Regions from separate parts of the Streptomyces sp. NPDC048473 genome, predicted to be linked through region 1. Evidence: riboswitches for the same ligand, from Rfam matches in the RefSeq annotation. Region 1 holds a riboswitch; each other region holds the start of a gene.

Region 1 (7,761 bases):
GAGGTCAAGGGACGCACCGGTCTGGCTCACCTCTTCGAGCACCTGATGTTCCAGGGCTCCGGCCAGGTCAAGGGGAACGGACACTTCGAGCTGGTGCAGGGAGCCGGCGGTTCGCTCAACGGGACCACCAGCTTCGAGCGCACCAACTACTTCGAGACCATGCCCACGCACCAGCTGGAGCTGGCTCTCTGGCTCGAGGCGGACCGGATGGGCTCGCTGCTCGCCGCGCTCGACGAGGAGTCCATGGAGAACCAGCGCGACGTCGTCAAGAACGAGCGCCGCCAGCGCTACGACAACGTTCCCTACGGCACAGCGTTCGAGAAGCTGACGGCACTGGCCTACCCCGAGGGCCACCCGTACCACCACACGCCGATCGGCTCGATGGCGGACCTGGATGCCGCGACTCTTGAGGACGCGCGCACCTTCTTCCGTACGTACTACGCGCCCAACAACGCGGTGCTCTCGGTCGTCGGCGACATCGACCCCGAGCAGACCCTCGCCTGGATCGAGAAGTACTTCGGCTCCATCCCGTCCCACGACGGCAAGCAGCCGCCGCGCGACGGCACACTCCCCGAGACCATCGGCGAGCAGTTGCGCGAAGAGGTGAACGAGGAAGTTCCGGCGCGGGCGCTGATGGCCGCCTACCGGCTGCCGCACGACGGCACCCGTGAGTGTGACGCGGCAGACCTCGCGCTGACCGTGCTCGGCGGCGGCGAGTCGTCGCGGCTGCACAACCGCCTGGTCCGCCGTGACCGTACGGCCGTGGCGGCCGGGTTCGGGCTGCTGCGGCTGGCCGGTGCGCCCTCGCTGGGCTGGCTGGACGTCAAGACGTCCGGCGGCGTCGAGGTGCCGCAGATCGAGGCCGCGGTCGACGAGGAGCTTGCCCGGTTCGCCGCCGAGGGCCCCACGCCCGAGGAAATGGAGCGTGCGCAGGCCCAGTTGGAGCGCGAGTGGCTGGACCGGCTCGGTACGGTCGCGGGCCGTGCCGACGAACTCTGCCGGTTCGCCGTGCTGTTCGGCGACCCGCAGCTCGCCCTGACCGCCGTACAGCGGGTTCTCGATGTCACCGCGGATGAGGTCCAGGCGGTCGCCAAGGCCCAGCTGCGCCCCGACAACCGGGCGGTGCTGGTCTACGAGCCGGTCGAATCGGCCGAGCCCGCAGACGCAGCGGACACCGATGAGAACGACGCCGAAGACACCGACGCGCACGAAGGAGCGGACAAGTGACCGACGCTGCCGCGACTGGAGTTTCGATGCAGTACCACCCACAGCCCGCCCCCGGCGTCGCCCGCCCCTGGGCCTTCCCCGCGCCGGAGCGCGGCGCCCTGCCCAACGGCCTCACGGTGCTGCGCTGCCACCGCCCCGGCCAGCAGGTCGTGGCAGTCGAGATCTTCCTCGACGCCCCGCTGGACGCCGAGCCCGAGGGCCTCGACGGCGTGGCCACGATCATGTCGCGGGCGCTGTCCGAGGGCACCGACAAGCACACCGCCGAGGAGTTCGCCGCCGAGCTGGAGCGCTGCGGCGCCACCCTCGACGCGCACGCCGACCACCCCGGTGTCCGGGTCTCCCTGGAGGTCCCGGCCTCCCGGCTGGCCAAGGCGCTCGCGCTGGTCGCCGAGGCGCTGCGGGCGCCCGCCTTCGCCGACAGCGAGATCGAACGGCTGGTACGCAACCGGCTCGACGAGATCCCGCACGAGCAGGCCAACCCGGCCCGGCGCGCCGCCAAGCAGCTCTCCAAGGAGCTCTTCCCGGCCGCGGCGCGGATGTCGCGCCCGCGCCAGGGCACCGAGGAGACGGTGGAGCGGATCGACTCGGCAGCTGTGCGTGCCTTCTTCGACGCTCACATCCGGCCGTCCACGGCGACCGCCGTGATCGTCGGTGACCTCACCGGCATCGACCTGGACGCCCTGCTCGCCGACACCCTCGGCGACTGGTCGGGAGACACCGCCGAGCCACGTCCCGCCCCGCCGATCACCGCCGACGACACCGGCCGAGTGGTGATCGTCGACCGTCCGGGCGCGGTGCAGACGCAGCTGCTGATCGGCCGGATCGGCGCCGACCGGCACGACAGCGTGTGGCCGGCCCAGGTGCTGGGCACGTACTGCCTGGGCGGCACGCTCACCTCCCGGCTGGACCGTGTGCTGCGCGAGGAGAAGGGCTACACCTACGGCGTACGGGCCTTCGCCCAGGTGCTGCGGTCGTCGGCCCCGGATTCCGCCTCGGGGGCGACCGGTGCCGCGATGCTCGCCATCAGCGGATCGGTGGACACGGAGTCCACCGGACCGGCGCTGAAGGACCTGTGGACGGTCCTGCGGACCCTGGCGGCCGAGGGGCTGACCGATGAAGAGCGCGAGACGGCCGTGCAGAACCTCGTGGGTGTCGCACCGCTGAAGTTCGAGACGGCGGCCTCGGTCGCGGGCACCCTCGCCGACCAGGTCGAGCAGCACCTCCCGGACGACTACCAGGCACAGCTGTACGCCCGGCTCGCGGAGACCGGCACGGTCGAGGCGACCGCAGCGGTGGTCAACGCCTTCCCGGGCGACCGGCTGGTCACGATCCTTGTCGGTGACGCGGCGCAGATCGAGGAGCCGATCCGGGCCCTGGGCGTCGGAGAGGTGTCGGTGGTCGCCGGCTGACGGGCGTACCCGTCGTGGACGCCGGACGATCGTCCGGCCCGCCGCGGGCGACGGCCGACCGGCCGCCCTGTCGCGTGTGACAGTTCACCGGTCGACTGTCACGTTCGACCGAGCACCAGCCGCACCGGCAGCGCTGACCAGTCCACCGACCCGTCATATGTCCGCATACCGGGACAGAAGGAAGACCCCTGTGAGTCAGATCTCGTCGGGGTCTTCCTTTTTGTCCGTTTTGGTGGGGAGGTTGCCTGTCTGCCCTGTGGGATGCGCTACAAAACGGCCTGTCCGTTTGGTGAATGAAAGTGACCCCGCTTAGCGTCGGCTGGGCTGTCCGTCACTCGTATGCCGCATCCGTGACGTACCGGGCAGCCATCGCCGAGTCCCCGTCAGGCGCGAGCCTGGGGAGCCGGGGACCCATGAAGTCCCTGGGGTGAATCGGATGCCTGAGCCTCGGTGAGGCCGGGGCGTCCGTAGGAGACCTTCCTGCTCCGAACCCGTCAGCTAACCCGGTAGGCGAGAAGGAAGGAAAGGATCAGCCACTTCATGGCGTTCACCCGTGCCACCGGGAAGCATCGTGCCCCGAACCGTCTGACGCGCAGGAGCGCGAAGATCGCCGGCGTCGCGGCTCTGGCCACCACCGGCGTCATCGGCGGCATGGCCTCTCCGGCCCTCGCCGCGGACGCCTCCGTCAGCGACACCGGTCTCAACCAGGTCATCGCCATCGAGGGCGCCCTCGCCGACCAGATCGACGCCCAGGCCGACGCGCAGAAGCACCAGGCCGATGTCGCGGCCAAGGCGAGGGCGGAGGCCCAGCGGAAGGCCGAGGCCAAGAAGAAGGCCGAAGCCAGGAAGAAGGCGGAGGCGAAGGCCGACGCCAAGCGCGCGGCCGAGGCACGCGCCGAGAAGGCCCGCGCCGCCCGGTCCGCCGAGCGCACCCGCCTGGGCTCCTTCCAGCTCCCGGTCGCCGGTTCGTACGTCACCACCGGTTACAAGTCCAGCGGCTCGCTCTGGTCCTCCGGCAGCCACTCGGGCATCGACTTCCACGCCGCGTCCGGCAGCTCCGTCGTCGCCGTCGGCGCCGGTACGGTCGTCGAGGCGGGCTGGGGCGGCGCGTACGGCAACAACATCGTGCTCCGGATGACGGACGGCACGTACACGCAGTACGGCCACCTCTCCTCGATCGGTGTCTCCGTCGGCCAGAGCGTCGGCGCGGGCCGGCAGATCGGCCTCTCCGGCTCGACCGGCAACTCCACCGGACCACACCTCCACTTCGAGGCCCGGACCACACCGTCGTACGGCTCCGACATGGACCCCGTCGCGTACCTGCGCGCCCACGGCGTCAACGTCTGACCGACGCTCCACCCGCAGCACCCCCGAAGGCCCCGGCAGCACGCCGGGGCCTTCGCCGTACCCGGCCCCGCGCCCGCCCGCAGTACCTGCCCGCCGAACCGTCCTGTGGCCAAAAGATATTCATGGATTTACACCCGGCATCGGAAATGCGGCCGCATTGCAATAGAGTCACGGAAGAGGCGTCGGTCGGCCGCGTTTCGCGGGGATTAAGGCGGAGGTTCGGACATGCGTATTCCGGCGCATTCGGTATGCACGGCGATCCGTGACGACATCGTCTCCGGTGTCTTCGAACGCGGCAGCCGGCTCACCGAGGAGTTGCTGGCGCGTCGTTACGGGGTCTCCCGTGTCCCGGTACGGGAAGCGCTGCGCACCCTGGAGTCCGAGGGCTTCGTGGTCACCCGCCGGCACGCGGGCGCCTGCGTCGCCGAGCCCACCGAGCAGGAGGCCGCCGACCTCCTGGAGGTCCGGATGCTGCTGGAGCCGCTGGGCGCCGCGCGCGCCGCGCAGCGCCGCACCGAGGCACATCTCAAGGTGTTGCGCGGTCTGGTCAGACTCGGCCAGGAGCGGGCCCGGCGGGGCGAGGGGGAGGATCTGCGCTCGCTGGGCGGCTGGTTCCACGAGACGCTGGCGCAGGCCTCCGGCAGTCCAGGGCTGATCGCGCTGCTCACCCAGCTCCGGCACAAGATCGCCTGGATGTACACGGTCGAGCAGCCGGCCCGGCCGGTGGATTCCTGGGCCGAGCACGGAGCCATCGTGGACGCGGTGGTGCGGGGTGACGCGGAACGGGCCAGGGCGCTGGCCACCCAGCATGCCGAACGGGCCGCGGCCGCTCACCGGCTGCGCCGCACCGACAGGCCGGGCCGCCGGCCCGCCGCCTCCCGCGCCGACCGGGTGAGGACTTCGCAACATTCCGTAAACACCACGGGCGTTCGGCATTAACAATTACGCCGTATACAAAGAGTCGTAACTCTGTGAGGGCTTTCTTTGGGCTGCCCGAATTCGCTCCGGTCGTCCCGGGTCAGGAAAGCGAAAAAGCCGCAGCCCCGAATATGGGTGCCGCGGCTCTCTCGCAGAAAATGGTTCAGACGGTCTCCGGAAGCTCATCCAGCCCTTCGGCAACCAGCTTCGCCAGACGGTCCAGGGCGGCTTCGGAGTCGTCGGCCTCGGATGCGAGCACGATCTCCTCGCCACCGTGCGCTCCGAGACCGAGCACCGCGAGCATGGAGGCGGCGTTCACCGGGTTGCCGTCGGCCTTGGAGATCGTCACGGGGACGCCGGAAGCCGTGGCGGCACGGACGAAGATGGAAGCGGGGCGGGCGTGCAGGCCCTCGGACCAACCGACGTTGACGCGGCGCTCAGCCATGGTTCTGCCCTTCACGAATCAATGGTTGTCTAGACCAGTCTCTCATGTGGTGCGCGATGCTCCGGCCGACTCGCGGCACGCCCACAACCCGTGCTGTACCGCCGATCAGCCCCCTCAGACTGCCCCGGCGCCAAGACCTACGCGACCGCTGACGGAGCCGTAGTCTTTGCGCATGCAGCCCTCGCCGGAGCAGAGTCCGCATCACGCGTACCCCGACCACTGGGAAGCGGACGTGGTCCTCCGCGACGGAGGAACCGCCCGGATCAGGCCCATCACCACGGGCGACGCCGAACGGCTGGTCAGCTTCTACGAGCAGGTCTCCGACGAGTCGAAGTACTACCGCTTCTTCGCCCCGTATCCGCGTCTGTCCGACAGGGACGTGCACCGCTTCACCCATCACGACTACGTCGACCGGGTGGGGCTCGCGGTCACGGTCGGCGGCGAGTTCATCGCGACCGTCCGCTACGACCGGATCGACGAGCGGGGCCGGGCCGCTTCCGCGCCCGCCGACGAGGCCGAGGTCGCCTTCCTCGTCCAGGATGCGCATCAGGGCCGGGGTGTGGCCTCGGCGCTCCTCGAACACATCGCGGCCGTCGCCCGCGAGCGCGGCATCCGCCGCTTCGCGGCCGAGGTGCTGCCCGCCAACAACAAGATGATCAAGGTGTTCCGGGACGCCGGGTACACCCAGCAGCGCAGCTTCGAGGACGGCTCCGTCCATCTCACCCTGGACCTCGAACCGACTGCCGAGTCCCTCGCCGTCCAGCGCGGCCGTGAGCAGCGGGCCGAGGCGCGCTCCGTGCAACGGCTGCTCGCCCCCGGATCCGTCGCCGTCATCGGCGCAGGCCGCACTCCCGGTGGGGTCGGCCGCACGGTCCTGCGCAACCTCCTCGGGGCCGGCTTCACCGGCCGTACGTACGCCGTGAACCGCGCCTTCGCCGCGGACCAGGGCACGATCGACGGTGTCCCCGCCCACCGTTCCATCGGCGAGATCGACGAACCGGTCGACCTCGCGGTCGTCGCCGTCCCCGCCGACCGGGTTCCGGAGGCCGTCGCCGACTGCGGTGAACACGGCGTCCAGGGCCTGGTCGTCCTCTCCGCCGGATACGCCGAATGGGGCGCCGAAGGCAGGGAACGGCAGCGCGAACTGGTCCGCCAGGCCCGCTCGTACGGTATGCGGATCATCGGTCCGAACGCCTTCGGCCTCATCAACAACGCCGAGGCCGTCCGGCTGAACGCCTCCCTCGCCCCCGAGCCGCCCGCCCCCGGGCGCATCGGCCTCTTCACCCAGTCCGGAGCGATCGGCATTGCGCTGCTCTCCGGGCTCTACCGGCGCGGCGCCGGCCTCTCCACCTTCATCTCCGCGGGCAACCGCGCCGACATCTCGGGCAACGACTTCCTGCAGTACTGGTACGAGGACCCGGACACCGATGTCGCCCTGCTGTACCTCGAATCGCTCGGCAACCCCCGCAAGTTCACCCGCCTCGCGCGGCGCACCGCGGCCGTGAAGCCGGTGGTCGTGGTGAAGGGCGCCCGGCACAGCGGCTCCACCCCGCCCGGCCACGCGGTGCCGGTCAGCCGGATCCCGGACGCGACGGTCTCAGCGCTCATGCGGCAGGCGGGCGTGATCCGCGTCGACACCGTGACGGAAATGGTCGACGCGGGTCTCCTGCTCGCCGATCAGCCCCTCCCGGCGGGCCCGCGCGTCGCGATCCTCGGCAACTCCGAGTCGCTCGGCCTGCTCACGTACGACGCCTGCCTGGCCGAGGGGCTGCGCCCGCGCCCGCCCCGCGACCTCACCACCGCCGCCACCCCGCAGGACTTCCGGGACGCCCTGGCCGAAGCCCTCGCCGACGAGGGCTGCGACTCGGTGGTCGTGACGGCGATCCCGTGGGTGGGCGAGAACGGCGAGGCGGAATCGGGCGACGGAGAGGTGCTGGCGACCGCGCTGCACGCCGCCGCCGCGGCCGGTCCCGCCAAGCCGGTGGCCGTCGTCCATGTGGAGATCGGCGGCCTGGCGGAGGCCCTCGCCGCGGCCACCAGCACGGTCGCGCTGCCGCGCCCTTCGGCACAGCCCTCCGCAGCCGCGACGTCCCCGCGCACCGGAGCCGCCACCGCGACCGGCCCCGACCCTGCGCACACCCCCTCGGCACCCGGCACCGCCCCCGGAACCGCCACATCCACCGCCGCCACCGACGGCCCCGGTACTGCCACCACCGGCGCGGACAGCAACGACGGCCCCGGCCCCCGTATCGGCCGCATCCCCGCCTACCCCGCCGCCGAGCGGGCCGTGCGTGCCCTGGCCGAAGCGGTGAGGTACGCGCAGTGGCGACGGCAGGCCGCCGTGCCCGGCAAGGTGCCCGAGTTCCTCGACGACACCATCGACGAGCCGGGCACCGCCGACCTGATCGACGCCCT
Region 2 (7,761 bases), on a different contig from region 1:
CGGGGCGACCCTCGGCAAGGACTGGATCTTCAGACGCGTCTACTCGTCGATGGACCGGGTCCTGGTCCACTCCGCGAGCTTCGGCTCCAACGCCCAGGCGATGGCGGCCGGGCTCGCGGTCCTCGCGGTGATGGAGGACGAGGAGACGGTCGCGGGCGCGCGCCGAACCGGTGATCTGCTGCGCGAGCGCCTGGCAGCACTGGTCGACCGCTATGAGCTGCTGCACGAGGTGCGCGGGCGCGGGCTGATGATCGGCATCGAGTTCGGCCGGCCGTCGTCACTGAAGCTGCGCAGCCGCTGGACCATGCTGCAGGCGGCCCGCAAGGGCCTCTTCGCACAGATGGTGGTGGTGCCTCTGCTGCAGAAGCACCGCATCCTCACCCAGGTCTCGGGCGATCATCTGGAAGTGATCAAGCTGATTCCGCCGCTGGTGATCGGGGAGCCGGACGTCGACCGGTTCGTCACGGCGTTCACCGCGGTGATGGACGACGCGCACAGCGGCGGCGGACTGATGTGGGACTTCGGCAGGACCCTGGTGAAGCAGGCCGTCGCCAACCGCTGACCCGGCGGGCCCTGCAGAATTTGCCGAGTTTGCCTCGGAGGCAAGGAATTTGCCTCCGAGGAAAGCTCCTGGCCCAATGGGTACATGAACACTCCAGACGGAGGGGTGGCCGACGAGCTCCCCGGAGTCGCGCCACGCCTGCGCGATCTGCGCCGCGGTCGTGGTCTCACCCTGGAGACCGCCGCTCAGCGGGCCGGGCTCTCGCCCGCCCATCTCTCCCGGCTCGAAACGGGCCGTCGGCAGCCGTCGCTGCCGATGCTCCTCGGTCTTGCCAGGATCTACGGTACGACGGTCTCCGAACTGCTCGGCGAGACGCCCCCGGAACGTGAGGCGATCATCCGCGGCAGGAGGTTCGAGGGGGCCGAGGCCGACGGCTGGATGTATCAGCAGGCCGGCGGCTCCGGCCGGGCGATGCAGGCGCTCCGCGTCCGGGTTCCGTACGGCGCACAGAGTGATCTCGTGCGCGTCCATCCCGGCGAGGAGTGGCTGTACGTGCTCGTCGGGCACCTCCGGGTCGCGCTCGGGGACACCGTGCACGATCTCGCCCCCGGTGACAGCGCGCACTTCGACTCGCTCACCCCGCACCGGATCGCGGCCGTCGGCCGCGACGGTGCCGAGCTGCTCTTCGTCCACACCCTGCTGCAGAGCCCCGCCGCCGAGCTGTGCCTCGGCAGCGGCATCCACCGTCGCTGAGACCGGTTCATCCGGTCACCAGAGAGGTCTGTCATGTCCGATTCAGAGAACTTCGACCCGCTCGGGTCCAGGAAGAACTACGAAGCCCAGGAGCGGAAGTTTCCGCGTGGCGTGGTGATCCGGCTGTTCGCCTATCTCATCGCCGGACACATCTTCGCGGCCTTCCTGTACCTGCTCTTCGCGGTGGCCGGCAAGGGCTGACCACCGCCGAGCGAGCCCGGCTACGCCTCGTCGAGGAGCCGGTCGCGCAGCCGCTCACGGGTCTCGGGCGCGAGCTTCAGGCCCTCGGAGAAGTACCGGTCCGTACTGCCCCAGTTCTCCTCGATGGCGGCGAAGGCCGCGGCGAGGTAGTCGGCGTGGGCGCCGAAGAGCGGATTGAGCAGCTCCATCACCTCGGCCGACATGCCGTCCGCCGAGGTGTCGCTGCGGTGCACCTTGTAGCGGCGGTGGGCGTCGTTGGACTTCAGGTAGTCGGCCTCGATGGCGTCGCGCTCGACACCGACCGCGAGCAGTGACACCGCAATCGACAGACCGGCCCGGTCCTTGCCCGCCGCGCAGTGCATCAGCGCGGGAACGCTGTCCTCGGCCAGGGCGTGCAGAACCCGGCTGTGCTCGGCGGTACGGTCCCGGATGATCGCGCGGTACGAGGCGATCATCCGGTTCGTTCCCTTGCCGTTGGCGAGAATCGAGCGCAGCTGGTCGAGATCGCCGTCGCGGACCATCCGCCAGAACTCGGCGCCGTCGGCGGGGTCGGAGAGCGGGATGCTCACATTCCGCACGCCCTGCAGCTCCACGTCCAGGCCGTCGAGCCGGTGGTCGGCCGCATTGCGGAAGTCGAAGACCGTGTGCAGACCGAGACCGCCCAGGAAGGCGGCGTCCTCGGCGGTGGCGTGCGCGAGATGACCACTGCGGAAGAGCCGTCCGTACCGCACCCGCCGGCCGTCCACGGTGGGCAGGCCGCCCACATCACGGAAGTTGCGGACACCCGCCAGCTCGGGTTCCGTCGACGGGATCTGCGGCAACTGCTGCGTCACAGTGACTCCTGGGGTGTCTGGCGTCGACGCGAGTCGCCGACAAGGCCACTCCCGCGACGATACGACATTGATTCCTCAGGCAATCATCTCGGTCTTTGCTTGTCGATACCTCGGTGAACCCCCGTGCTCCGGCGGTGAATCCGTCCGGTGAATCCCTCGCAAAACCGTTGCCCGACCACCCGGCATTGGTCGATGATGTGCGGAACTGTTGAAATGTGGGGATGCGATGATCGAGACTGGCGACAAGGGCCGGACCTGGCTGCTCACCGGGGCGAGCAGCAGCTACGCACTGCGAGTCACCGGACGGGACGAGCTGGTCCATCTGCACTGGGGGCCACGGATCTCCCTTGCTGCGGCCGAGGCCCTGGCCGCAGCACCGGAGCCACCCGTCAGGGGCTTCGAGTCCCCGCTCGACGGCCGCGAGGAGTACCCCGTGGAGGGCGGTCCCCGGTTCGTCCGCCCGGCCCTCTCGGTACGCACCCCACAGGTCCGCGGCACCGAGTGGGCCTTCGCCGACGCCACGGTCGACGGAGACGAACTCCGTATCGCCTTCACCGACTCCGTGCACCGGCTCGCCCTCACCCTGCACTACCGGATGCGGGACGACTCCGATGTGATCGAGCGCTGGGCCACCGTCGCCCACGCCGGGCCGGACGGTCCGCCGCTGGAACTGCTGCGCGCCGACGCGGCGGCCTGGGCGCTGCCCGCTCGCGACGGCTGGCGGCTGAGCCGGCTGCACGGCCGCTGGGCGGCGGAGTCGCAGCTCGCGCGGGCGGAGCTCACGTACGGCGAGAGCGTCATCTCCAGCAGGCGCGGCCACACCGGGCACCAGTACCTGCCATGGGTCGCACTCGACGCCGACGGCGCGGCGACCGAGGAGAGCGGCGAGGTGTACGGCTGTGCGCTCGGCTGGTCCGGATCGTGGCGGATCTCCGTACAGCGGCTCCCCGACGGGCTCGTACAGATCACCGGTGGCGCCGGCTACGACGACTCGGGGCTGCTGCTGCTCGCGCCGGGGGAGTCGTACGCCACACCCGTCTTCGCCGGTCTGTGGAGCGCGGAGGGGTTCGGCGGGGCGAGCCGGGCCTGGCACGCCTGGCAGCTGGCCCATGTGATCCCGGACGCACAGAGCCTGCGACCGGTTCTCTACAACTCCTGGGAGGCGACCGGCTTCGACGTCTCGCAGGAGCAGCAGCGCGCCCTCGCCGAGCGCGCCGCCGCGATGGGCGTCGAGCTGTTCGTCGTGGACGACGCATGGTTCGGGCAGCGCACCAGCGACCGGGCCGGGCTCGGCGACTGGACACCGAATCCGGACCGCTTTCCCGGTGGGCTCAAGCCACTCGTCGACGAAGTGCATGGACTCGGCATGCAGTTCGGTATCTGGGTCGAGCCGGAAATGGTCAATGCCGACAGCGATCTCTATCGCGCACACCCCGACTGGGTTCAGCACTTCCCCGGGCGGGCACGGACCGAGTTCCGCAATCAACTGGTGCTCAATCTGGCCCGCACCGATGTGCAGGAATATCTCTGGGAGCAACTGGATACACTGCTCTCCAGTGCATCCGTCGACTATGTGAAGTGGGACTTCAACCGCTCCTTCACCGACGCGGGCTGGCCGGGCGAGGAGTATCAGCAGAAGCTATGGATCGAGCATGTGGACGCCCTCTACGCGCTGATCGACCGGCTCCGGGCCGCGCACCCCGGCGTGGCCTTCGAGTCCTGCTCGGGCGGCGGCGGGCGGATCGATCTGGGGATTCTGTCCCGCACGGACCAGGTGTGGACCTCGGACAACACCGACCCGCTCGACCGCCTCACCATCCAGGAGGGCTTCGGTCAGATCCATCCGGCCCGGGTGATGGCCGCCTGGGTCACCGACAGTCCGAATGTCCAGCTCAACGACAGGGTCAGCTCACTGCGCTTCCGTTTCGTGAGCGCGATGGCCGGTGTGCTCGGGGTCGGCGGGGACCTCGCCGAGTGGAGCGAGGAGGAACTGGCCGAGGCGCGGACCTGGGTGGATCTCTATAAGGCGATCCGGCCGGTGGTGCAGCTCGGCGCGCTGTACCGGCTGCGCGCCCCGCGCGACGGACTCAGCGCGGTCCAGTACGTCCACGGGGAGGAGACCGTGGTCCTGATGTGGCTGGAGGCGCAGAGATACGGGGAGCGGCCCCCGGCCCTGCGGCTGCGCGGACTCGACCCCGCAGCGACGTACACCTGCCTGGACACGGGGGCGGTGCACCACGGTTCGGTACTGCTGCATCAGGGGCTGCACACCGGGCTTCGGGGGGATCTCGACGCGCGGGTGCTGAGACTCCGACGCGGATGATGGGCATGACATGTCCGTAATGGGTGCATTTAACCCAATAAGCCCTGCTTGTAGGGGAGATGGTTGCCCACTCGTGAGCGGGATCATATCCGTGACGGTGTGTGCTGGCGGGGCAGTTGGGTATTCCGTGCGCGGCGTGGAATGTCAAGATCCTTAATCCACGGAGTGTGACCGGAATTCCGTGCCGATTTCCGGGCGCGGATTCCGGTACGGAACCAGTGGCTTGTTCTCGCCGTCCCGACTCGCTTACGGTCACCGTCAATCCGGACGGACCGCCTAATCCTGCCGCCGCCCGGAATTCGCACCCACTCATCGTGTGGCAGGAGCGGGGGAACCAGGTAGGCCGCCGATCGGAGAAATCCGGCCGGCTAGGGGTGAAGTCGCGCTCAGCGCGGCCGGGCATCTCCAGCCCGAACCCGACAGCTCACCTCGTAGGCGCCGGAGAGGAAGCACCACATGCCCATATCGGGTAAGCACCGTCGTACGAAGTCCAGCACCATCGCCCGTGGCGTCGCCGCCGCAAGCGCCGGCGGCGCCGTCATCGCACTGCCGCTGCTCGGTGCCACCGGTGCCCACGCCGCGGAGCAGGCCGCCCCTGCCGCCGCCCCGCAGTCGGCCTCCGCCGCCACGCACGCCGCCCCGGCCAAGCCGGCTGCGCAGAAGCAGGCCGCCACTACGACGTACTCCGTCGTCTCCGGCGACTACCTGTCGAAGATCGCCGCCGAGCACAAGGTCAAGGGCGGCTGGCAGAAGCTGTACCAGGACAACCGCAAGGTCGTCGGCGAAGACCCCAGCCTGATCTTCCCGGGCATGAAGCTGACGCTCGGCGGCAAGGCGTGGGGCGACTCCGCGCCCACCGGCGCCGGCACGGGCGCGGCCCTCCCGTCGAAGGCCCCCTCGGTGCCCTCGTCGGTCGTGGAGAAGTCCGCCCCGGCCAAGTCCGCCCCGGCCAAGTCCGCCCCGGCCAAGGCCTCGACGGTCACGGAGTCCAAGACCTCCGCCCCGGCCGACCAGGGCAACAGCTCCGGCTACACCCACCCGGTCCCCGGCAACCACACCACCGGATACCGCGCCTCCGGCTCCAACTGGTCCAGCGGCAGCCACACCGGGATCGACTTCCCCGTCTTCACCGGCACCAGTGTGAAGGCCATCACCTCCGGCACCGTCGTCACCGCCGGCTGGGGTGGCGCGTACGGCAACCAGGTCGTCATCAAGCACGCCGACGGCCACTACTCGCAGTACGGCCACCTGTCCTCGATCTCCGTCTCCGCGGGCCAGAGCGTGAGCACCGGTCAGCAGATCGGCCTCTCCGGCGCCACCGGCAACGTCACAGGACCGCACCTGCACTTCGAGGTCCGCACGGGCCCGGCGTACGGCTCGGACATCGACCCGATCGCCTACCTGGCTTCGCACGGCATCTACGTCTGAGCCGAACGGCCCGGCAGTTGAGCAACAAAGCATGACCTGAGCAACACAGAAGGGGCGGTGCGCGGCGGCGCACCGCCCCTTCTGCTTATTCCCCCTTTACCAAAACCTGACCGGGTGGTCTATCTCACCACCCGTCAACCCCTTATTACGGTCGCGTAGGTCACATTCGGCGGTGCAGGATAAGCGTTTGTGGCAGACGATTCGAGAAAAAATCAACGTGGCGTCATCAACCGACATGGCGTCATCGGGTCGTACGCAGCGATTGGCGACAGCTTCACCGAGGGAGTCGGCGACCCCGGCCCGGACGGAACCTTCGTCGGCTGGGCGGACCGTTTCGCGGTACTTCTCGCGGACCAGCTCCCGGACCCCGATGCGGGGACGAGCACCGAAGGTTCCGCTCACGGGAATTTCAGGTACGCCAATCTCGCCGTACGCGGACGCCTCCTCGACCAGATCGTCGAGGAGCAGGTGCCGCGCGCCAAGGAGCTCGCACCCGACCTGGTGAGCTTCTGCGCGGGTGGCAACGACATCATCAGGCCCGGCACCGACCCCGACGACGTGGCCGAGCGCTTCGAGCGCGCGGTCGCCGAGCTGACCGAATCGGTCGGCACCGTCCTGGTCACCACCGGCTTCGACACCCGTGGCGTTCCCGTGCTGCGCCATCTGCGCGGCAAGATCGCCACCTACACCGCCCATGTGCGGTCCATCGCCGACCGCTACGACTGCCCGGTCCTCGACCTGTGGTCGCTGCGGTCCGTTCAGGACAGGCGCGCCTGGGACGACGACCGGCTCCATCTGTCGCCCGAGGGACACACCAGGGTCGCGCTGCGCGCCGCCCAGGTCCTCGGCATCGATGTGCCGGCCGACCCGGACCAGGAATGGCCCCCGCAGGCACAGCGCGGCACGCTCGAAGTACGGCGCGACGACATCCACTGGGCGCGCGAGTACCTGGTCCCGTGGATAGGCCGGCGGCTGCGCGGCGAGTCCTCCGGCGACCATGTCGAGGCGAAGAGGCCGGACCTCCTGCCGCTCTAGGGGTGTCCGGCCATTCCGCCGGACAGGCCCTGGGGGCGTCCGCCGCCGTAGTGCCCTCGCTCGCCGGACGGGCCCGAGGTTCAGGCCCGTCCGGCGAGGGGCGACAACGGGGGCGCCGGTATCCGCTCCAGCACACCGCCCGCGAAGACGTCGTACAGCGGCAGCGTCTCCAGATGCACATAGCCGATGTGGCAGTCGCAGACGGCCAGCGGACAGGCCCGCGGGCCGAGCGCGCGCCGGTAGCTCCCGTCGTAGAGATTGCCGAGCTCCGCCGGGACGAAATGGCAGCGCCGCACCGTGCCGTCACCGTCCACAGAGATGACCGACTCGCCCGTCCGGCAGGGCAGTCCGGCCGACCGGTGCGGATGCCGGCTGTACGGGAAGAGCGGGTCGAGGGCCGTCCAGCGGTCCGCTTCCTCGTCCGTGTAGGTGCGCCCCTCCGCGGCGTTCACCCAGAGATAGACCTCGTCCGGCAGCGCGGTACGCAGCCGACGTGCCTCGTCGAGATGCTCGTCGAGACCGACGACACCGACGCTGTGCCGAATGCCCAGCGCGGTCAGCTCCCGGCACTTGGTGAGGAACCGCTCGTACGGCGTCTGCCCCGGGTGGTACGTGCACCAGAGCGCGATCTTCTCGCGGCCGGCGTCACCCGCCTCGGCCAGCCACCCCGTACGGCTGCTGATGTT
Region 3 (7,761 bases), on a different contig from region 1:
GCGCTCTCCGCCCGAGAGCGTGCCCGCCGGCTGCTCCGCGCGTTTCCCCTGGAACAGGAAGCGCGCGAGCTGGGAGCGGATGTGGTTGTCGGTGACCCCGGGAGCCATACGGGCCACGTTCGCCGCGACGCTCAGCTCCTCGTCCAGCACATCCAGCCGCTGCGGAAGGAACCGCAGCGGTACGAACGTCCTGGCCTCGCCGGACAGCGGAGCCAACTCGCCGGTGAGGGTGCGCAGCAGCGTCGTCTTGCCCGCGCCGTTGCGTCCGACGAGCGCGATCCGTTCGGGCCCGTGCACATGGAGGTTGCCCTCGTGCAGCCTGCCGAACCGGGGGCGCAGCTCGTGCAGGCTCAGTACGGTGCGGCCGGTGGGAACGGCGGTGTGGGGAAGGCTCACGCGGATCTCGGCATCGTCACGGATCGCGTCCGCGGCCTCCTCGCGGCGTTCGCGCGCCTCATTGAGACGCTCCTCATGGACGCCGCGAAGCTTGCCCGCCGACTCCTGCGCGGACCGCTTCCGGCGGCCGGCAAGGATTTTCGGGAGCCCGCCCTCGGCCTCCATCTTCCTGCCGTGGCGCTGACGGCGGGCCAGCTTCACGTGGGTCTCCTCCAGTTCGCGTTTCTGCCGGCGTACGTCCGCCTCGGCTGCCCGCAACATCCGTCCGGCGGCCTCCTGTTCGGTGGCCAGGGCTTCTTCGTAGGCGGACCAGCCGCCCCCGTACCAGCTCACGGATCCGGAGCGCAGTTCGGCGATGCGGTCCACGCGCTCCAGCAGTTCGAGGTCGTGGCTGACCACGACCAGGACACCCGAGCGCCAGGAGTCGACGGCTTCGTAGAGCCTTCGGCGCGCGAACACATCGAGGTTGTTGGTCGGCTCGTCCAGAAGGAGGACGTCGGGACGCTCCAGCAGCAGTGCGGCCAGGCGCAGCAGGACCGTCTCCCCTCCGGACAACTGGCCAATGGTGCGGTCCAGTTCGACGCTGTCGAGTCCGAGTGAGCCCAGTGTCGCAAGGGCACGTTCCTCGACGTCCCAGTCGTCACCGATCGTCTCGAAGTGCTTCTCGTCCACATCCCCGGCTTCGATGGCGCGCAGCGCGTCGCGCCGCTCGGCGATGCCCAGGGCCTCGTCCACACGCAGTGACGTGTCGAGGGTGATGTTCTGAGGGAGGTGGGCGAGGCTGCCGGCGACGGCCACCGAGCCCTGGGAGGGGCGCAGTTGGCCGGCCAGCAGTCGCAGCAGTGTGGACTTGCCCGCGCCGTTGGTGCCGACGAGCCCGGTGCGGCCCCGGCCGATGCTGAGAGAGAGTCCGTCGAAGACGGTGGTGCCGTCCGGCCATTGGAAGGACAGGGCGGAGCAGGTGAGAGAGGCGCTGGGGGCGGTGGGTGTCGCCATGGTGATCCTCGCAGTCGCAAGCGCGGTGAATGGGGGCTTCGTATGCGAGCACCACGCAGCGACCGAACCGAAAGGGAGGTGCGGCGGTCCGGAAGATCGAGGGACGGCTCATGCACCGAGGTCGCATCCACGCGGGGTCACGGGCAGGACAGAACACTGCTACTGCGTGACGGGCGTACGGCTGAAGCCGTACGGCGCGATGATCGCGAACCTCAGATGCGCAACGTCCACCTCTATCGGAGACAACAGAACCGTTCAAAACGATAACGACCCGGAGGGCGAAAGGCAAAGCCTCGGTGCCGTGCGGGGGAGTGGGACGAGCGGCCCGCGTGCCGGGACGCCGGACACCGGAGGTCATGGAGCCCTGTCGGGTGCGGCCGGCCCGAGAAGCACCCAGATCCCCACGGGTATGTCCCAGTATGGGCGATTTATTTAGAAGTGATCTCTTGGTTAATAAAGAGGCATTTAAGGAGAGTTGTGACCTTCGAGTGCTGACCGAATTGCACCGTTTGTTCGCTCCGTGGCGTGAGTCACGTTCAGAGCTCAAGATGCCGTGACGCGCGGCCCGGTTCCCTTCTGCGTAAGGAAATTTGGCTTCACGGTGTGAGGTGGATTACTGCCGATTCCATGATTCGATCTTGCAAATGAATTGTGATCCAAAAATGGGGGCTTGTTCCTTTTGGTGTTTCTCGCCTACGGTCACCGTCAATCCGGACGGAACGCCGAATCCTGCCGCCGTCCGGCAATCCGACCACTCATGTACGGCAGGAGCGGGGAACCCAGGTAAGCCGCCGGTCCGGTATCCGGAACGGCTCGGGGTGAAGCCGCATTCGCTTGCGGCCAGACATCTCCAGTCTGAACCCGACAGCTCACCTCGTAGGCGACGGAGAGGAATTCGCTATGTCCACAACGGGTAACCACCGTCGTCGTAAGTCCACTTCGCTGACCCGCGGTCTCATAGCCGCGACCACGGGTGGAGCCGCTCTCGTGCTTCCGCTGATCGGCGCCGGCTTTGCCTCGGCCGCACCGGCACAGACTGTCACCGCCGAAAAGGCTGCGGCGTCAACCGTCGCCACCGTCAAGGAAAAGGCCGCGCCCACCATCTATTCCGTGATCGCGGGCGACACCCTTTCCAAGATCGCAAAGGGATATTCCCTCAGCGGTGGCTGGCAGAAGCTGTACGAGGACAATCGAGAGACCATCGGCGCCAACCCCGCACTGATTCGCCCGGGCACGAAGCTGACAATCGGCGCCCAGGCCGAGGCCAAGACTGCCGCAACTGCCACTGCCGCAACTGCTGCTGCCGCACCGGCCGCGCAGCCCGCGACGTACACGAACGACCTGGACGGCTGGATCAAGGAGTCGCTGGCCGTCATGGCCCAGAACGGCATCCCCGGCAGCTACGACGGCATCCACCGCAACATCATGCGCGAGTCCTCCGGCAACCCCCGGGCCATCAACAACTGGGACTCGAACGCCGCCAAGGGCACGCCGTCCAAGGGCCTCCTCCAGATCATCGACCCGACGTTCCTTGCCTACCACGTGCCCGGTACGTCGATGGACAGCTACGACCCGGTCGCCAACATCACCGCATCGTGCAACTACGCCGCCGACAAGTACGGCTCCATCGACAACGTGTTCGGGGCCTACTGATCCGCAGCAGCGCCGATGGCGGTTCAGAACCGATGGGTGGCGAGGGGCCGAACAGGCCCCTCGGAAGGGACCACACCCGCCGGTCCGGGACCGCCTTTCGGCTGCTCACCCGCGTGGGCGGCACACGGAGGCGACGCTACGTGGCGCGTCGGCGGGAGCCGGGAACGGTCACATGGCCGGCGAGCCAGGAGAGCAAGGGCTCCAGCTCCTCCGCCGCTGCGACTACGGCATCGACCAGCGCCGACGTGTGCTGTGCGCAGTCCCCGCCGAGGGGACGGGCAGCCGAGACCGAGCGGTACCGGAGCAGGTCGGCACGGGGATGACCGGCGTCATGACCGCGTGGCATGCGCTTCATGGTGTCCCCGGTGATCTCATACCCCTGCGCCCCCAACGCCTCGATGGCACACACCAGCTCGGGTCCACTGTCCTGCGCGGCGACGGCCGTACGGAACAACGGGACCTGCCCGGGGTCCGGGTACGTCCAGCCCCCCTTGATCCGGAGCCCGTCGAGGTCGAAGCGCAGACCGATCTCGACATTGCGCGCGATCCTGATCACCGCCACTTGGTGCTGCCACCACCACGGGTCCTTGCGGAACCCCCAGACGGAGAAGTCCTCGTACGCCTGGTCCGCGTCCGCCACATCGTTCAGCAACGCGATCATGGGCTGCCGGACGAGGCGCTCCCGGTCCCTTCGGCGCTTCTCACGCGCTTCTTGCGAAGGTATGCCCTCCAACTGCAGAAGCAGCTCGAATGCTTGCTCTGTCCAGCCACTGAACGCTCTGCTCACGCAAGGGATCCTAGTGATCCGGGACATTGAGGGCGGGCGCGCACCGTTTCCGAAGCCGTTCCCTGCTCGCCGGACCGCAGTGCCCGGCGCGCCCCCGTCGACGTAACCCTTACTCCTGGGCGCTCTCCGTCGGCTGCTCCGGCTTCTGGAGCGGAGGCCTCGGAACCGTGGCCGCTGCTCCCTCCCGGACGGACTCCACCACCGCCTCGTGAAGGCGCCGGCTGTCGTCCTCCGAGCAGCACGGCACAGGACTGCCCGACATGGTGAACCAGTCGATCGCACCCGTGTACTGCACAGTGATCTGGGCCGTGTCATCGGCCCAGGTCGTGTGAACGGTCAGGTCTCCGGACAGGACGCCGACCTCGTCCGTGAGCACGCCACCGTGCCCGGAGAACACACCGCGAGTCGTCCATGACGCCCAAGCCATGTCTCCAGGCTGGCATCAAGACCGTGGATGCGCGACCCGCGGCGATCCGCGCATCGCGGCGCTCGAAACGCCCGCACCCTTCCGGAATCTGGAATGGGCGAAACTTTGCATCGGATCCTGCTGCGGTTCCCGCACCCGCCGATCCCCAGAGAATGACGCACTCTTAACGCCAAATCGTCAGATCTGCTCGCCGAAACAACGAATTCCGAAGGTTAACAGCTCTTGACCTGCGGAACTCGTCAGGATTGCATGTCGCGCTGGGAGCGACGAAACCACTCACCACGTCCTCGTCTGGAGGCGATACCGCTCCCGCGCTCAGATACCGCACCTGTTGATCGGAATCGCACGATGACCGAAACGCTCAGCGCTCCCCAGGCGCTCGCCCCAGCGACCGGCCCCACTCCACAGAAGCTCAAGCGTTCCATCGGCGTCGTGGGCGGAACACTGCTCACGCTCTCCTGCGTGACGCCCGCTTCGACACTCTTCGTCGTCGTACCGGACCTGTTCTCCAGCCTCGGCACGTACACCGCCCTCACCATCGCCATCGGCTCGCTGCTCTGTATCGGGGTCGCCTTCTGTTACTCGGAGCTGGGCACCCTCATACCGAGCGCGGGAGGTGAGTACGCCATGGTGTCGACCATGGCGGGACGGCTGGCCGGGTGGCTCGTCTTCGTGCTCTCCCTGCTGGTCGTGATGATCGTGCCGCCGGTCATCGCCATGGGGACGGCCGACTACCTCGCTCCCGTCGTGCACATTCCGGCTCCCGTCGCGGGCGCCGGTGTCATGGTCCTCGCCACCCTCGCCGGTCTCCTGGACCTGCGTGCCAACGCGTGGATCACCGGGATCTTCCTCGTCCTCGAAGTGATCGCGGCGGGCGTCGTCGCCGTTCTCGGGTTCGCGCACTCCGAGCGCGGGGCCTCCGCGCTGGTGCACGGATCGGTCGCCTCGTCGGGCGGCACGACCTCCACGGTCACCGCGATGATGGTGGTCTCCGGGCTGGCGATCGCGCTCTTCATCACCCAGGGCTTCTCCACGGCCGTCTACCTCTCGGAGGAGCTGGAGAACCCGCGGCGCAACGTGGCCCGCACCGTGCTCGCCACCCTCGCCATCTCCACGGCGGTCATCCTCGTCCCGGTCATCGCCATCACGCTGGGCGCCCCGGACCTCGCGGCCCTGACCTCGGGCGATCTCAACACCATGGTCGCCGCCTGGTCCAACTCGGCCGTCGGCACGTTCGTCAGCCTCTGCGTCGCCCTCGCGATCATCAACGCGGGCATCGTCATGGTCATCCAGAACTCACGGGTCCTGTTCGCCTCCGCCCGTGACAAGGCGTGGCCCGAGCCGATCAACAACGCCCTGTCCCGACTCGGCCGGTTCGGCTCCCCGTGGGTGGCGACCCTGGTCGTCGGCATCCCCGGCGCGGCGCTCTGCTTCGTCAACCTCGACACCCTGTACGGCGTCACCGGCGTCTCCGTCACCGGCATGTACCTGCTGGTCGCGGTCGCCGCCCTGCTCTGCCGCCGCGGCACGCACCGCGAGGCACCGGCCTGGCGCATGCCGCTGTGGCCTGCGATCCCCGTGCTGCTCATCGCCGTGCTCGCGTACATCCTGACCCAGCAGGAGACCGAGTACCTGCTGTGGACCGGCGGGATCACAGCGGTCGCCACGCTCTACTGGGCGCTGTATCTGCGGCCCCGCCGCGAGACCCGCTGGCTGGTCAGCATTCCGGAGGACGTGCAGTCCTGACCGCTGGATGACCAGGGACGGCGACCCGCGTCCCGCACTCTGTCCGGACCGCCCCGCCGTCACCCCGGATAGGCCGGGGCGACGGCGGAGGTCATCAGCCGGCGGGCCTTACCGGTGCCGTCGGCCGGGACGGTCCACAGGTCCGAGCCGTAGTCGCCGGGGAGGGCGTAGACGAGAGTGGAGTCATCCGCCCACACCGCCTGGTCGTCGATGTTGCGCTGCTCGGCGGTCGCGGTCTGCGACATGCGTCGCAGGTCGAGCACGTACAGCCGCCACGGGGCGTCGGGCGAGGCTCCCGGGACGCGCTTCTTGTAGGCGATGCGGGTACCGTCCGGCGACAGCGAAGGGCATTCGACGTTCCCGTGCAGGGTGGTGAGGGTGCGGGCGGTGACGTCGCCCCGGACGAGGTAGGTCCGGCCGTGGGTCGCCAGCGTGGCGTAGAAGCGGGTGTCGTCGGCGAAGGTGACACCCCAGATGTTGATGTCCGAGGCGCGGTAGGGCCTGCCGTCCTTGGTGACGGTGTACGTCTCCAGGTTGTCGTCGATCGCCCAGGTGCGGGTGTCGACGATGGCGGTGCGGGTGGAGAAGTCGGTGCCCGCGTAGGAGTCCCCGCTGACGAAGACCGTCCAGGCGACCAGATGGCCGGACGGTGCGACCCGGGCGCGGGTGGGAATGCCGGCGGCCGGGAAGCGGTGCAGCGCGTGGAGGTGCGAGTCGAGTACGACGGCCCGGTAGGTGTCCTGAAGCGCGCCGTGCCGGGCCTGCAGGCAGATGCCGGTACCGGCGGCCGCGTGGAAGCGCAGGCACTTGACGCCGGACACGGTCCGCGCACCGTCCGGCCGGTCGGCAGGCACGGTGGCGATCTCGTCGCGGTGCGGGCCCCAGGCCAGGTTGCGTACCAGCAACTGACGCTCTCCGTCCGTTTGGAGCGAGACGGTACCGCTCCGGACGGGTGGACCACCCGCCTGCTCCCGGTCGCGTCTGTCGGACCGGTCCGCGGCATGCAGCACCGCCGCGGTCCCGGCTGTCCCGAGCAGCAGGACGGCGAGGAGCAGGATCACCAGGCGGCTGGTCCGGGTCATGTGGACACCTCGTCTGCGTCTTGGTCTGCATCACGGTCTGCGGCACATTTCGCGTCACGATCTGTGCCGCGGAGGACGATCGAGGCCGTCAAAGCACTCACGGCCAGCGCGGCGGCGATGACTGCGAGACTCGTCCGCCCGCCCCAGAGGCTCCAGGCGGAGCCGAACGCCAGTGAGCAGGCGAACCTTCCCAGGGCCTGGCCGGTGCCCACCAGTGCCTGCCCGGCTCCCTGGTGCTCCGCCGGGACGGCCCCGGCAGTGGCGGCGGCGAGCACCCCGTCGGTGGCGGCGTAGAAGGCGCCGTGCAACACCAGCACGGCGATCAGCACCGGGGTACCCCGCAGCGGGGCCAGCACCAGGCCGTACCCGAGCAGCAGGCTGCCGTGGCCCGCCAGGAACAGCCGACGGCGGCCGGTGCGGTCGGCGAGCGCGCCCATGGGTACGGCGAGCAGCAGGAAGGCGGCGGCCGTGCCGAGCGGGAGCAGCGGGAAGAGCTGGGCGGGCAGCCGCAGTTCGCGCTGGAGCAGCAGATAGAGGAACGAGTCGCTGACCGTGGTGAGGCCGAGCAGGGTGGCGCACAGGGTGAGCCTGCGCAGTCCGGGGCGGCGCAGCAGGGCGATCGAGTCGCGCAACGCGGGGCGGTCCCTGGACGGCAGGGTGTCCCCCGGCGCGGT
Region 4 (7,761 bases), on a different contig from region 1:
GTGCCGTCCGCCAGAACCACGTCCGCGGACAGCAGGTTGTCGGCCGTCAGGCCGTATCTGCGGGTGAGGTGGCCGTGGCCGCCGCCCAGGGTGAGGCCGCCGACGCCGGTGGTCGACTGGATTCCGGCGGGGGTGGCCAGTTGGAAGGCGTGCGCGGCGTGGTCGAGGTCGCCGAGCGTGGTGCCGCCGCCGACCGTGGCCGTTCGCGCGGCGGGGTCGATGTGCGCCCAGCGCATGGGTGACAGATCGATGGTGACGCCGTCGTCCACCAGGCACAGGCCGGCGCCGCTGTGTCCGCCGCCGCGGACCGCGAGCACGAGACCCTCGTCCCGGACGAAATCGACCGCGGCCATGACGTCCGCCGTGTCGCTGCACCGCACCACGGCCGCCGGACGTTTGTCGATCATGGCGTTGTAAATCGTGCGGGCGGTTCGGTACTCCGGGTCCTGCGGGCCGATGACGGGACCGCGCAGCGCGCTCCGCATCGCGTCCAGGGTTTCGAGCGTGGCGCCGTACATGGTCTGGCCATCTCCCTGCTCGCCGAGATGGGGACCGCACCCCGCCGGGCCTCCCCTGGCGGGAACGGCCACCGTGGGCTGATGTCTCAAGCCTCCCCGCGGTCCGGGAGCCGTGCCAGTTCGCCGGACCGGGTGGGGAGAGACATACGCGTCACGGATACGTCATGCATATGGGGGTGCGCTCAGACGAGGAGCTTCGTCTTCGCCCGCTGGTACTCCTCGTCCGTGATGGCGCCCTTGTCCTTCAGCTCGGCGAGCTTCGCCAGGTCCTCGACGTGCCCGCCCTTCTTCGGGCCGTTCGCGTCGGAGGTGCCGGCGGCTTCCCGTACGTACGCCTTGAAGGCCGCATCACGATCCTGCGCGTCCTTGACGTCCCGCTTCCCCATGGATTTGCCGCGCACGATCACATACACGAGGACGCCGATGTACGGCAGCAGCAGAGTCACGATCAGCCAGCCGGCCTTGCCCCAGCCGCCGAGGTCGTCGCTGCGGAAGATGTCCCCGATGACCTTGAAGAGCAGGAACAGCCACATGATCCAGAGGAAGAACCAGAGCATGGTCCAGAAGAGGTTGAGCAGAGGGTAATTGTCCACTGTCGGCTCCCCGATCACCGCGAGTTCATCGCGTCGACTGGCTGAATGATAAATCAGTCATATCACCACATAATTGCCCTCGCTCGTTGTCGTTCGGGGCCGCCCTGTGGGGCGATCCTCCGGGGCAGGTGCGGAGTACCGTGGAAGTGTCGAGGGAGGCTCGGGCCTCCAGGAGGCGGGGTCGCCTCGTGTTCATGAAGCGGCGTGAGCGGCGGTTCGAGAAGGCGTACGCAGGGACGCCCGCGAGGGCGCATGCACACGGCAGATGAGTCCGCCCGGAGCCCGATCGGGGCGATGGGCCGCGTCACCGTGCCGATTCCGGTCGATGGTCCGGGCGAAGTGCTGGTGGCCGTACGGGGTGGGTCGGAGGCCTACACCGCATGGTCGGCGACGTCGATCGACAGGGACGTACGCGTCGTTGTCGTCGACTCGGTCTCGGCACGTGGCGTGATCGTGGAACGCCTGCCGTCCTGAGTCGAAGCAGCAACGTACAAGCGACGTACAAGTGACGTACTTGCGTCGAGCAGTCACGTACGGCAGGAGTCTTCAGATGTTCTTCTGGCACGTTCCCGCCCCCAACGAGGCGATGCTCATATCCGGTTCCAAGGGGCAGACGCTGGACACCCAGTTCCGGATCGTCACCGGCCACGGCAGTTTCGTGCTCCCGGTGAAGCAGAAGGCGCGCATGCTCTCCTTGGCGCTGCGCGAGGCGGAGATCACCGAAGACTGCGTGACGCAGCAGGGCATCCGCCTCAACGTCCGGGCCGTCGCCGTCTTCAAGGTCGGCGACGACGCGGTGTCCATCGCCAACGCGGCTCGCCGCTTCCTGACCGAGCAGGAGCAGATGGAGGAGCTCGCCGGCAGGATCTTCGCAGGTCACCTGCGTTCCATCGTCGGCGGACTGACCGTGGAGCAGATCATCCGCGAGCGCAACCGGGTCTCTCAGGAGGTCATCGCGGGCAGCCACGGCGAGATGGAGAAGCTCGGGATCGTCGTGGACGCCCTCCAGATCCAGGAGATCGACGACGCCACCGGCTACATCAACAACCTCGCCGCCCCGCACGCCGCCGCGGTCGCCAGTCAGGCCCGGATCGCCGAGGCCAAGGCCGACCAGGAAGCCAGCCAGCGCGAGCAGCAGGCCGCTGCGCTCAAGGCGGAGTACGAACGTGACACCGCGATCAAGCGGGCCGGTTTCCTCGCCGAGACCGAGCAGTACAACGCCCGCGCCGCGCAGGCCGGGCCGCTCGCCCAGGCCAGGGCCTCGCAGGAGGTCATCGAGGAGCAGACGGCGCTGGCCGAGAGGCAGGCCGCTCTCGCCGCGCAACGGCTCGAAGCGGAGGTCCGGCGTCCGGCAGATGCCGAGGCGTACCGCCAGCGCACTCTCGCGGAAGCGGCCCGAGACCGGGCGAAGTTCGAGGCCGACGGCAGCGCGTACACCGAACGCACCCTCGCCCAGGCACAGGCCGACGCCAACAGCGTGCGTGCCACCTCGCTGCGTGACGGCAACCAGGAGCTCATCGCGGCCAACCGCATCGTGGAGAACCTGCCCGCCCTGGCCGACGCAGCCGCCCGCGGTATGGCGGGGGCCGACCTCACCGTCCTCAACGGCACCAATGGTGTCAATGAGATGGCGGCGGGCGTGGTCAGCCAGGGGCTGGCGATCCTCCACTCGCTGCAGCGCGGCGCGAACCCGATGAAGCCGCCGGCGGTCGACGGGAAGGCCACTCCTCGTATCACCGAGACGAACTGAGGGGGAGGGGGAGAGGGCGGGGGCCACGCCTGTTCGTCGTCACCACGCTGTTCTCCTCACCGCGCCGGGCGCCCGGACCGGGCGCCGAGTGGCCATGATTCGCCGAGTGGTCATGAGCGCGCCGGACATGCCGTAGAGTTGTGTTTACCGACGCGGGGTGGAGCAGCTCGGTAGCTCGCTGGGCTCATAACCCAGAGGTCGCAGGTTCAAATCCTGTCCCCGCTACTGAATAATCAGGCCCGGCACGCATGCAGCGTGCCGGGCCTGATTCATTTCCGCGTCGCGTTCCGGGACGTGGGACGGCCGGCCTGCGGGCCCACGAAGGAGCAGGTCCGGGCGGTGTGTGAGCTGTACCACGCACGTACCCCCATTGGCCGACGAGGAGTCGCCGCACGGCTCCGCTCCGGCGAGCCTGGGGGTGGGGCGCGGTACCGTCCGCAGCCGCGCGCGTACCGGGCAGGAGACCACAGGTGTGGAAGCGGCTGAAGCGGCGCGGCAGACATGCCGGGGGTGGCAGCGCCCCTTCCCGGCGGTTCGTCCGCGCGCTGCCCGCCCTGATGATCCTCGGCGGGCTGGTGTTCGATCTCTTCACCCCGCCGGTCTTCACCGCCATTCCGCTGTTCGTGGCGGCGCCGCTGATCGCCGCGCCGTTCTTCTCGCTGTCCAGCACCATCAGTACCGGCATCGCCTCGATGCTGGCCGTCACCGTGCTGCGGCTGTACAGCAACCCGTTGCCGTTGGTCGTGCCGTTGATCGAGCTGCTCACCCTGGCCACCGTCTCGGTCCTCGCGGTCGTGATCAACACGGTCGTGCGGCGCGGCAATGAGCAGCTGGCCTCCGCGCGGGTCATCGCGGAGACCGCCATGCGGGCGGTGCTGCCGAAGCCGTCCGACCGGATCGGCGGGCTGCATGTGGCGGCGCGGTACGAGGCGGCGCAGGCGGACGAGTTCGTCGGCGGCGACCTGTTCGCCGTGACGGACACCCCGCACGGAGTGCGGCTGGTGGTCGGGGACGTACGCGGGAAGGGCCTCGATGCCGTGGAGTCGGTGGCGGTGATCATCGGGGCGTTCCGCGAGGCGGCCGAGCAGGAGCGTTCGCTGGAGGGTGTGGCACAGCGGCTGGAGCGGGCGCTGGCGCGGGAGGGGGCGCGGGGCGGGCTGGATGCGGTCGAGGGCTTCATCACCGCCGTGCTGGCCGAGATCCCGGCCGGGTTGTCCCTGGTGCGGATCGTCAACCGTGGTCACCCCGAGCCGATCCTGCTGCACCCGGACGGGGGGCTGGATGTGCTGGGGCCCACGGTGCCGGCGTTGCCGCTCGGGATGGACCTGGGGGCGTGGCCCGACCGGGCGGACGAGTGGGACCTGCCGGCGGGGACGACCCTGCTGCTCTACACCGACGGTCTCTCCGAGGCACGGAACGCCGAGGGGGTCTTCTACGACCCGGCGGCCCGGCTGCGCGGGCGGATCTTTCCGGGGCCCGAGGAACTGCTGTCCGCGCTGACCGATGACGTACGGCTGCACACGGGTGGCGAGACGACCGACGACATGGCGCTGCTCGCGGTCGTACGTCCCGCGGAGGGACAGCCGGACCGGCGCAGGACCGTGAGGATCGTGACCCTGGAAGAGGCGTGACGGGTGGGGTGGGGCGCTTCGCGCGGCCCGGATGAATTGTTCGGGGCGGATGACTCGTGCGGGTCGGGTGCTTCGTGCGGGTCGGATGACTCGTGCGTGGCCGGGTGCTTCGTGCGGTCCGGACGGCGGCCTCGATCGCGGGATGCCACCGTACGTAACTGAAAGGCGCCGCTCCGCATAACATTTGACGCAACGTCAGAAACCGGGTAATGGCTGAGGGTCGATCAACTCGTCCGATTGCAGCCGGTTCTGTCCCGTAAAGTCCAGGCCAAAGACGTGAACGATCAGTGGGAACAGCTTGGAATCAGGCCCGTGTGTCTATTAACGTTCGATAACGCAGCGCGGTCGTCCCAGCCGTCGTCAGTGGCGGCACCGTGCGCGAGCGCCGAATTCCGCAAGGGAACCGGGGAACCACCTACATGGGGTGAATCGGACACCTGTGTCTCGTGAGAGACAGAGGGGCCCGTAGGAGACCTTCCTGCTCCGAACCCGTCAGCTAACCCGGTAGGCGAGAAGGAAGGAAAGGAGTGCGCCCCCGTGGCGTCCAACAAGCCTGCCCCCGAGGCCCCCTCTCGGTTCAACCCCGAGTTCAGCTCCGACTTCGGCGCTGACTTCGGCTCCGACTACGGAAGCGACTACGGAACCGCCGGGACGGGAACGGCGCTCGGCGCCGATTACGGCACCGAGCCGGGCGGCGACTTCGCCGGTGAGTTCGGCAGCGAATTCCGCGCCGACGGCAACGGTGAGCCCGACAGAAGCTGGGACGAGTGGAACCCCACCGAGGAGTCCGTCCGCCCCGTACGCGGCAAGCACCGCGTCGCCAAGCAGCGCAACGGACTTGCCCGTAGCTCCACGGTGCTCGGGGTCGGCGTCATCGCGGCGGTCGGCGCGGGTGGCATGGCCACCGCGCAGAGCAAGCCGCCGGTCTCCATCTCCCTTCCCGACTCCATCGCGGACAACCTTCCCGACGCCAAGTCCCTTCCCGGCGTGGGCTCCCTGTTCTCCGGCGAGTCCGAAGCCGACAAGGTCGAGGCCGCTGCCGCTGCCGCCCCGCTCACCACCGCCGGCCTCACCACCGCCGAGGCCGAGCAGGGCACGACGGACGCGGGCGAGGCACTCCGCGCCCGCATCCTCCAGCAGGCCGAGCAGCAGCAGGACGCCGCCGACGCCGAGGCCAAGGCGGCCCAGGAGAAGGCGGCCGCGGAGAAGGCCGCCGCCGAGGCCAAGAAGCAGCAGGACGCGGCCGAGGCCAAGGCCGCCGCCGAGAAGAAGAAGGCGGAGGAGGAGGACAAGGCGAAGGCCGAGGCCCTGCGGCTCGCCAAGCTCGCCGCCAGCTACGCCATCCCGACCTCCTCGTACACGATCACCTCGACCTTCGGCGAAGCCGGCTCGATGTGGTCCTCCGGCTACCACACCGGCCTCGACTTCGCGGCGCCTACCGGCACCCCGATCAAGGCCATACACGGCGGCACCATCAAGTCGGCGGGCTGGTCCGGTTCGTACGGCTACCGCACGGTGCTGGAGCTCGAGGACGGTTCGGAGCTGTGGTTCTGCCACCAGTCCTCGATCGACGTCAGCGTCGGCCAGAAGGTCACCACCGGTGAGACCATCGGCCGGGTCGGTGCGACCGGCAACGTCACGGGCCCGCACCTCCACCTGGAGGTCCACACCCCCGACGGTACGGGCATCGACCCGATGGCCTGGCTGCGCGACAAGGGCCTCAACCCCTGATCCGCCGGCCGCCTCCCGGCCCTCGTGATCCGAGCCGGTTCGCCGGCCGTTGAACCCCGGCAGTCCTGACGCTCACCCCCCGACGTCAGGGCTGCCGGTCTGTCGGACAGCGGACCCGCTGGAGCTCGTTGATCCACACGGAATAGCGGGCCCGCCGGAATCCGTTGATCCAGATATGACTTCTCTCCGTAAGCTGGGCTCTTCCGACCTTCAGGTCTTCCCGCTCGCCCTCGGCTGCAACGTCTTCGGCTGGACCGCCGACGAGGCGCAGTCGTTCGCCGTGCTGGACGCTTACGCCGCGGCGGGCGGCAACTTCGTCGACACCGCCGACGCCTACTCCGCCTGGATCCCGGGCAACGAGGGCGGCGAGTCGGAGACCGTCATCGGCAAGTGGCTCGCGGCACGCTCCAACCGTTCCGACATCGTCGTCGCGACCAAGGTCGGCGCCCACCCCTCGTACAAGGGGCTCTCCGCCGCGAACATCAAGGCCGCGGCCGAGGAGTCGCTGCGCCGGCTCGGCACCGACCACATCGACCTGTACTACACGCACTTCGACGACGAGACCGTCCCGGTCGAGGAGATCATCACCGCCCTCGACCAGCTGGTGAAGGAGGGCAAGGTCCGGGAGATCGGCGCCTCCAACATCAGCCCCGAGCGGCTCCAGGCGTCCCTGGACTTCTCGGAGCGCGAGGGGCTGGCCCGTTACGTCGCCCTGCAGCCGCACTACAACCTGGTCTCCCGCGACACGTACGAGGGCGAGCTCCAGGACACGGCCGGTCGGGCCGGGCTCGCCGCCGTCCCGTACTTCGCCCTGGCCTCCGGCTTCCTCACCGGCAAGTACCGTCCGGGTGCTTCGGTGGAGAGCGCGCGGGCCGAGAAGGCCGGTCAGTACCTGGAGTCGGAGCGGGGACAGAAGGTCCTGGCCGCGCTCGACAAGGTCGCCCAGGAGCACGACGCGGAGATCGCGACCGTCGCGCTTGCGTGGCTCGCGTCCCGGCCGACCGTCGCCGCGCCGATCGCCTCGGCCCGTACGGTCGAGCAGCTGCCCGCACTGGTGGCCGTCGCCGACCTCACGCTGACCGAGCAGGAACTGGCTGACCTCACCGAGGCATCCGCCTGACGAGGACCGCTGTTTGCGAACGCCTCTGGAGCGCAGCGCTCTTGGGGCGTTCGTGCGTTTGGGGCGGGGCATCGCCCACGAACGGCCCTACTGCGGTGGCGGCGGCCGGTGCGGGTGCAGATACGGGTTGTAGCCGTAGCCGTCGTGCTGTGTGTGCTGCGGGAACGGGTTCGGGTACGTGTACGGGGCCGTCGGCAGGCGGTGGGGGCGCAAGCGGCCCGTCGCCTGCGCCGCGTATGTCAGGGCGGGGGCGGCCACGTCCCTGCGCTGCCAGAGGTGGTGCAGCAGCTCCAGCTCGCGTGCCGCGAAGTCCGGGCCCGCCGCCCCGCGGCGGGCCTGCCGGCGCAGCGAGGCCAGTGATGTCGCGAACGATTCGTACTCGGCGACGGCGCGGGCGGCAGCCCTGCCGTGGGCCTTG

The links. Region 1 has a riboswitch for cyclic di-AMP ahead of ACGFU7_RS28575 (M23 family metallopeptidase). Riboswitches for the same ligand answer to the same signal wherever they lie in the genome.
Region 2: another riboswitch for cyclic di-AMP. It lies ahead of ACGFU7_RS45240 (peptidoglycan DD-metalloendopeptidase family protein); the one in region 1 lies ahead of ACGFU7_RS28575 (M23 family metallopeptidase).
Region 3: another riboswitch for cyclic di-AMP. It lies ahead of ACGFU7_RS25905 (transglycosylase SLT domain-containing protein); the one in region 1 lies ahead of ACGFU7_RS28575 (M23 family metallopeptidase).
Region 4: another riboswitch for cyclic di-AMP. It lies ahead of ACGFU7_RS33220 (M23 family metallopeptidase); the one in region 1 lies ahead of ACGFU7_RS28575 (M23 family metallopeptidase).

The regions. Positions count from the first base shown of each region.
Region 1 is NZ_JBICXE010000021.1:37,206-44,966, reverse strand. It holds gene ACGFU7_RS28585 (M16 family metallopeptidase) at 1-1,227, shown strand, start outside; gene ACGFU7_RS28580 (M16 family metallopeptidase) at 1,254-2,636, shown strand; cyclic di-AMP (ydaO/yuaA leader) riboswitch at 2,997-3,163, shown strand; gene ACGFU7_RS28575 (M23 family metallopeptidase) at 3,177-3,983, shown strand; gene ACGFU7_RS28570 (GntR family transcriptional regulator) at 4,209-4,922, shown strand; gene ACGFU7_RS28565 (HPr family phosphocarrier protein) at 5,065-5,346, opposite strand; gene ACGFU7_RS28560 (GNAT family N-acetyltransferase) at 5,519-7,761, shown strand, end outside.
Region 2 is NZ_JBICXE010000085.1:2,956-10,716, forward strand. It holds gene ACGFU7_RS45215 (aspartate aminotransferase family protein) at 1-562, shown strand, start outside; gene ACGFU7_RS45220 (helix-turn-helix domain-containing protein) at 647-1,255, shown strand; gene ACGFU7_RS45225 (DUF6126 family protein) at 1,289-1,456, shown strand; gene ACGFU7_RS45230 (tyrosine-protein phosphatase) at 1,477-2,289, opposite strand; gene ACGFU7_RS45235 (alpha-galactosidase) at 2,516-4,612, shown strand; cyclic di-AMP (ydaO/yuaA leader) riboswitch at 4,905-5,063, shown strand; gene ACGFU7_RS45240 (peptidoglycan DD-metalloendopeptidase family protein) at 5,069-6,040, shown strand; gene ACGFU7_RS45245 (SGNH/GDSL hydrolase family protein) at 6,230-7,075, shown strand; gene ACGFU7_RS45250 (STM4011 family radical SAM protein) at 7,156-7,761, opposite strand, start outside.
Region 3 is NZ_JBICXE010000017.1:144,678-152,438, forward strand. It holds partial or broken gene ACGFU7_RS25895 (ATP-binding cassette domain-containing protein) at 1-657, opposite strand, end outside; partial or broken gene ACGFU7_RS25900 (ATP-binding cassette domain-containing protein) at 778-1,392, opposite strand; cyclic di-AMP (ydaO/yuaA leader) riboswitch at 2,103-2,288, shown strand; gene ACGFU7_RS25905 (transglycosylase SLT domain-containing protein) at 2,293-3,045, shown strand; gene ACGFU7_RS25910 (DUF2461 family protein) at 3,182-3,832, opposite strand; gene ACGFU7_RS25915 (hypothetical protein) at 3,942-4,259, opposite strand; gene ACGFU7_RS25920 (APC family permease) at 4,608-6,005, shown strand; gene ACGFU7_RS25925 (TolB family protein) at 6,065-7,087, opposite strand; gene ACGFU7_RS25930 (MFS transporter) at 7,084-7,761, opposite strand, start outside.
Region 4 is NZ_JBICXE010000028.1:22,554-30,314, reverse strand. It holds gene ACGFU7_RS33250 (FAD-binding oxidoreductase) at 1-518, opposite strand, end outside; gene ACGFU7_RS33245 (SHOCT domain-containing protein) at 701-1,111, opposite strand; gene ACGFU7_RS33240 (hypothetical protein) at 1,364-1,585, shown strand; gene ACGFU7_RS33235 (SPFH domain-containing protein) at 1,662-2,861, shown strand; tRNA gene ACGFU7_RS33230 (tRNA-Met) at 3,013-3,086, shown strand; gene ACGFU7_RS33225 (PP2C family protein-serine/threonine phosphatase) at 3,332-4,492, shown strand; cyclic di-AMP (ydaO/yuaA leader) riboswitch at 4,866-5,018, shown strand; gene ACGFU7_RS33220 (M23 family metallopeptidase) at 5,030-6,223, shown strand; gene ACGFU7_RS33215 (aldo/keto reductase) at 6,399-7,343, shown strand; gene ACGFU7_RS33210 (PrsW family intramembrane metalloprotease) at 7,431-7,761, opposite strand, start outside.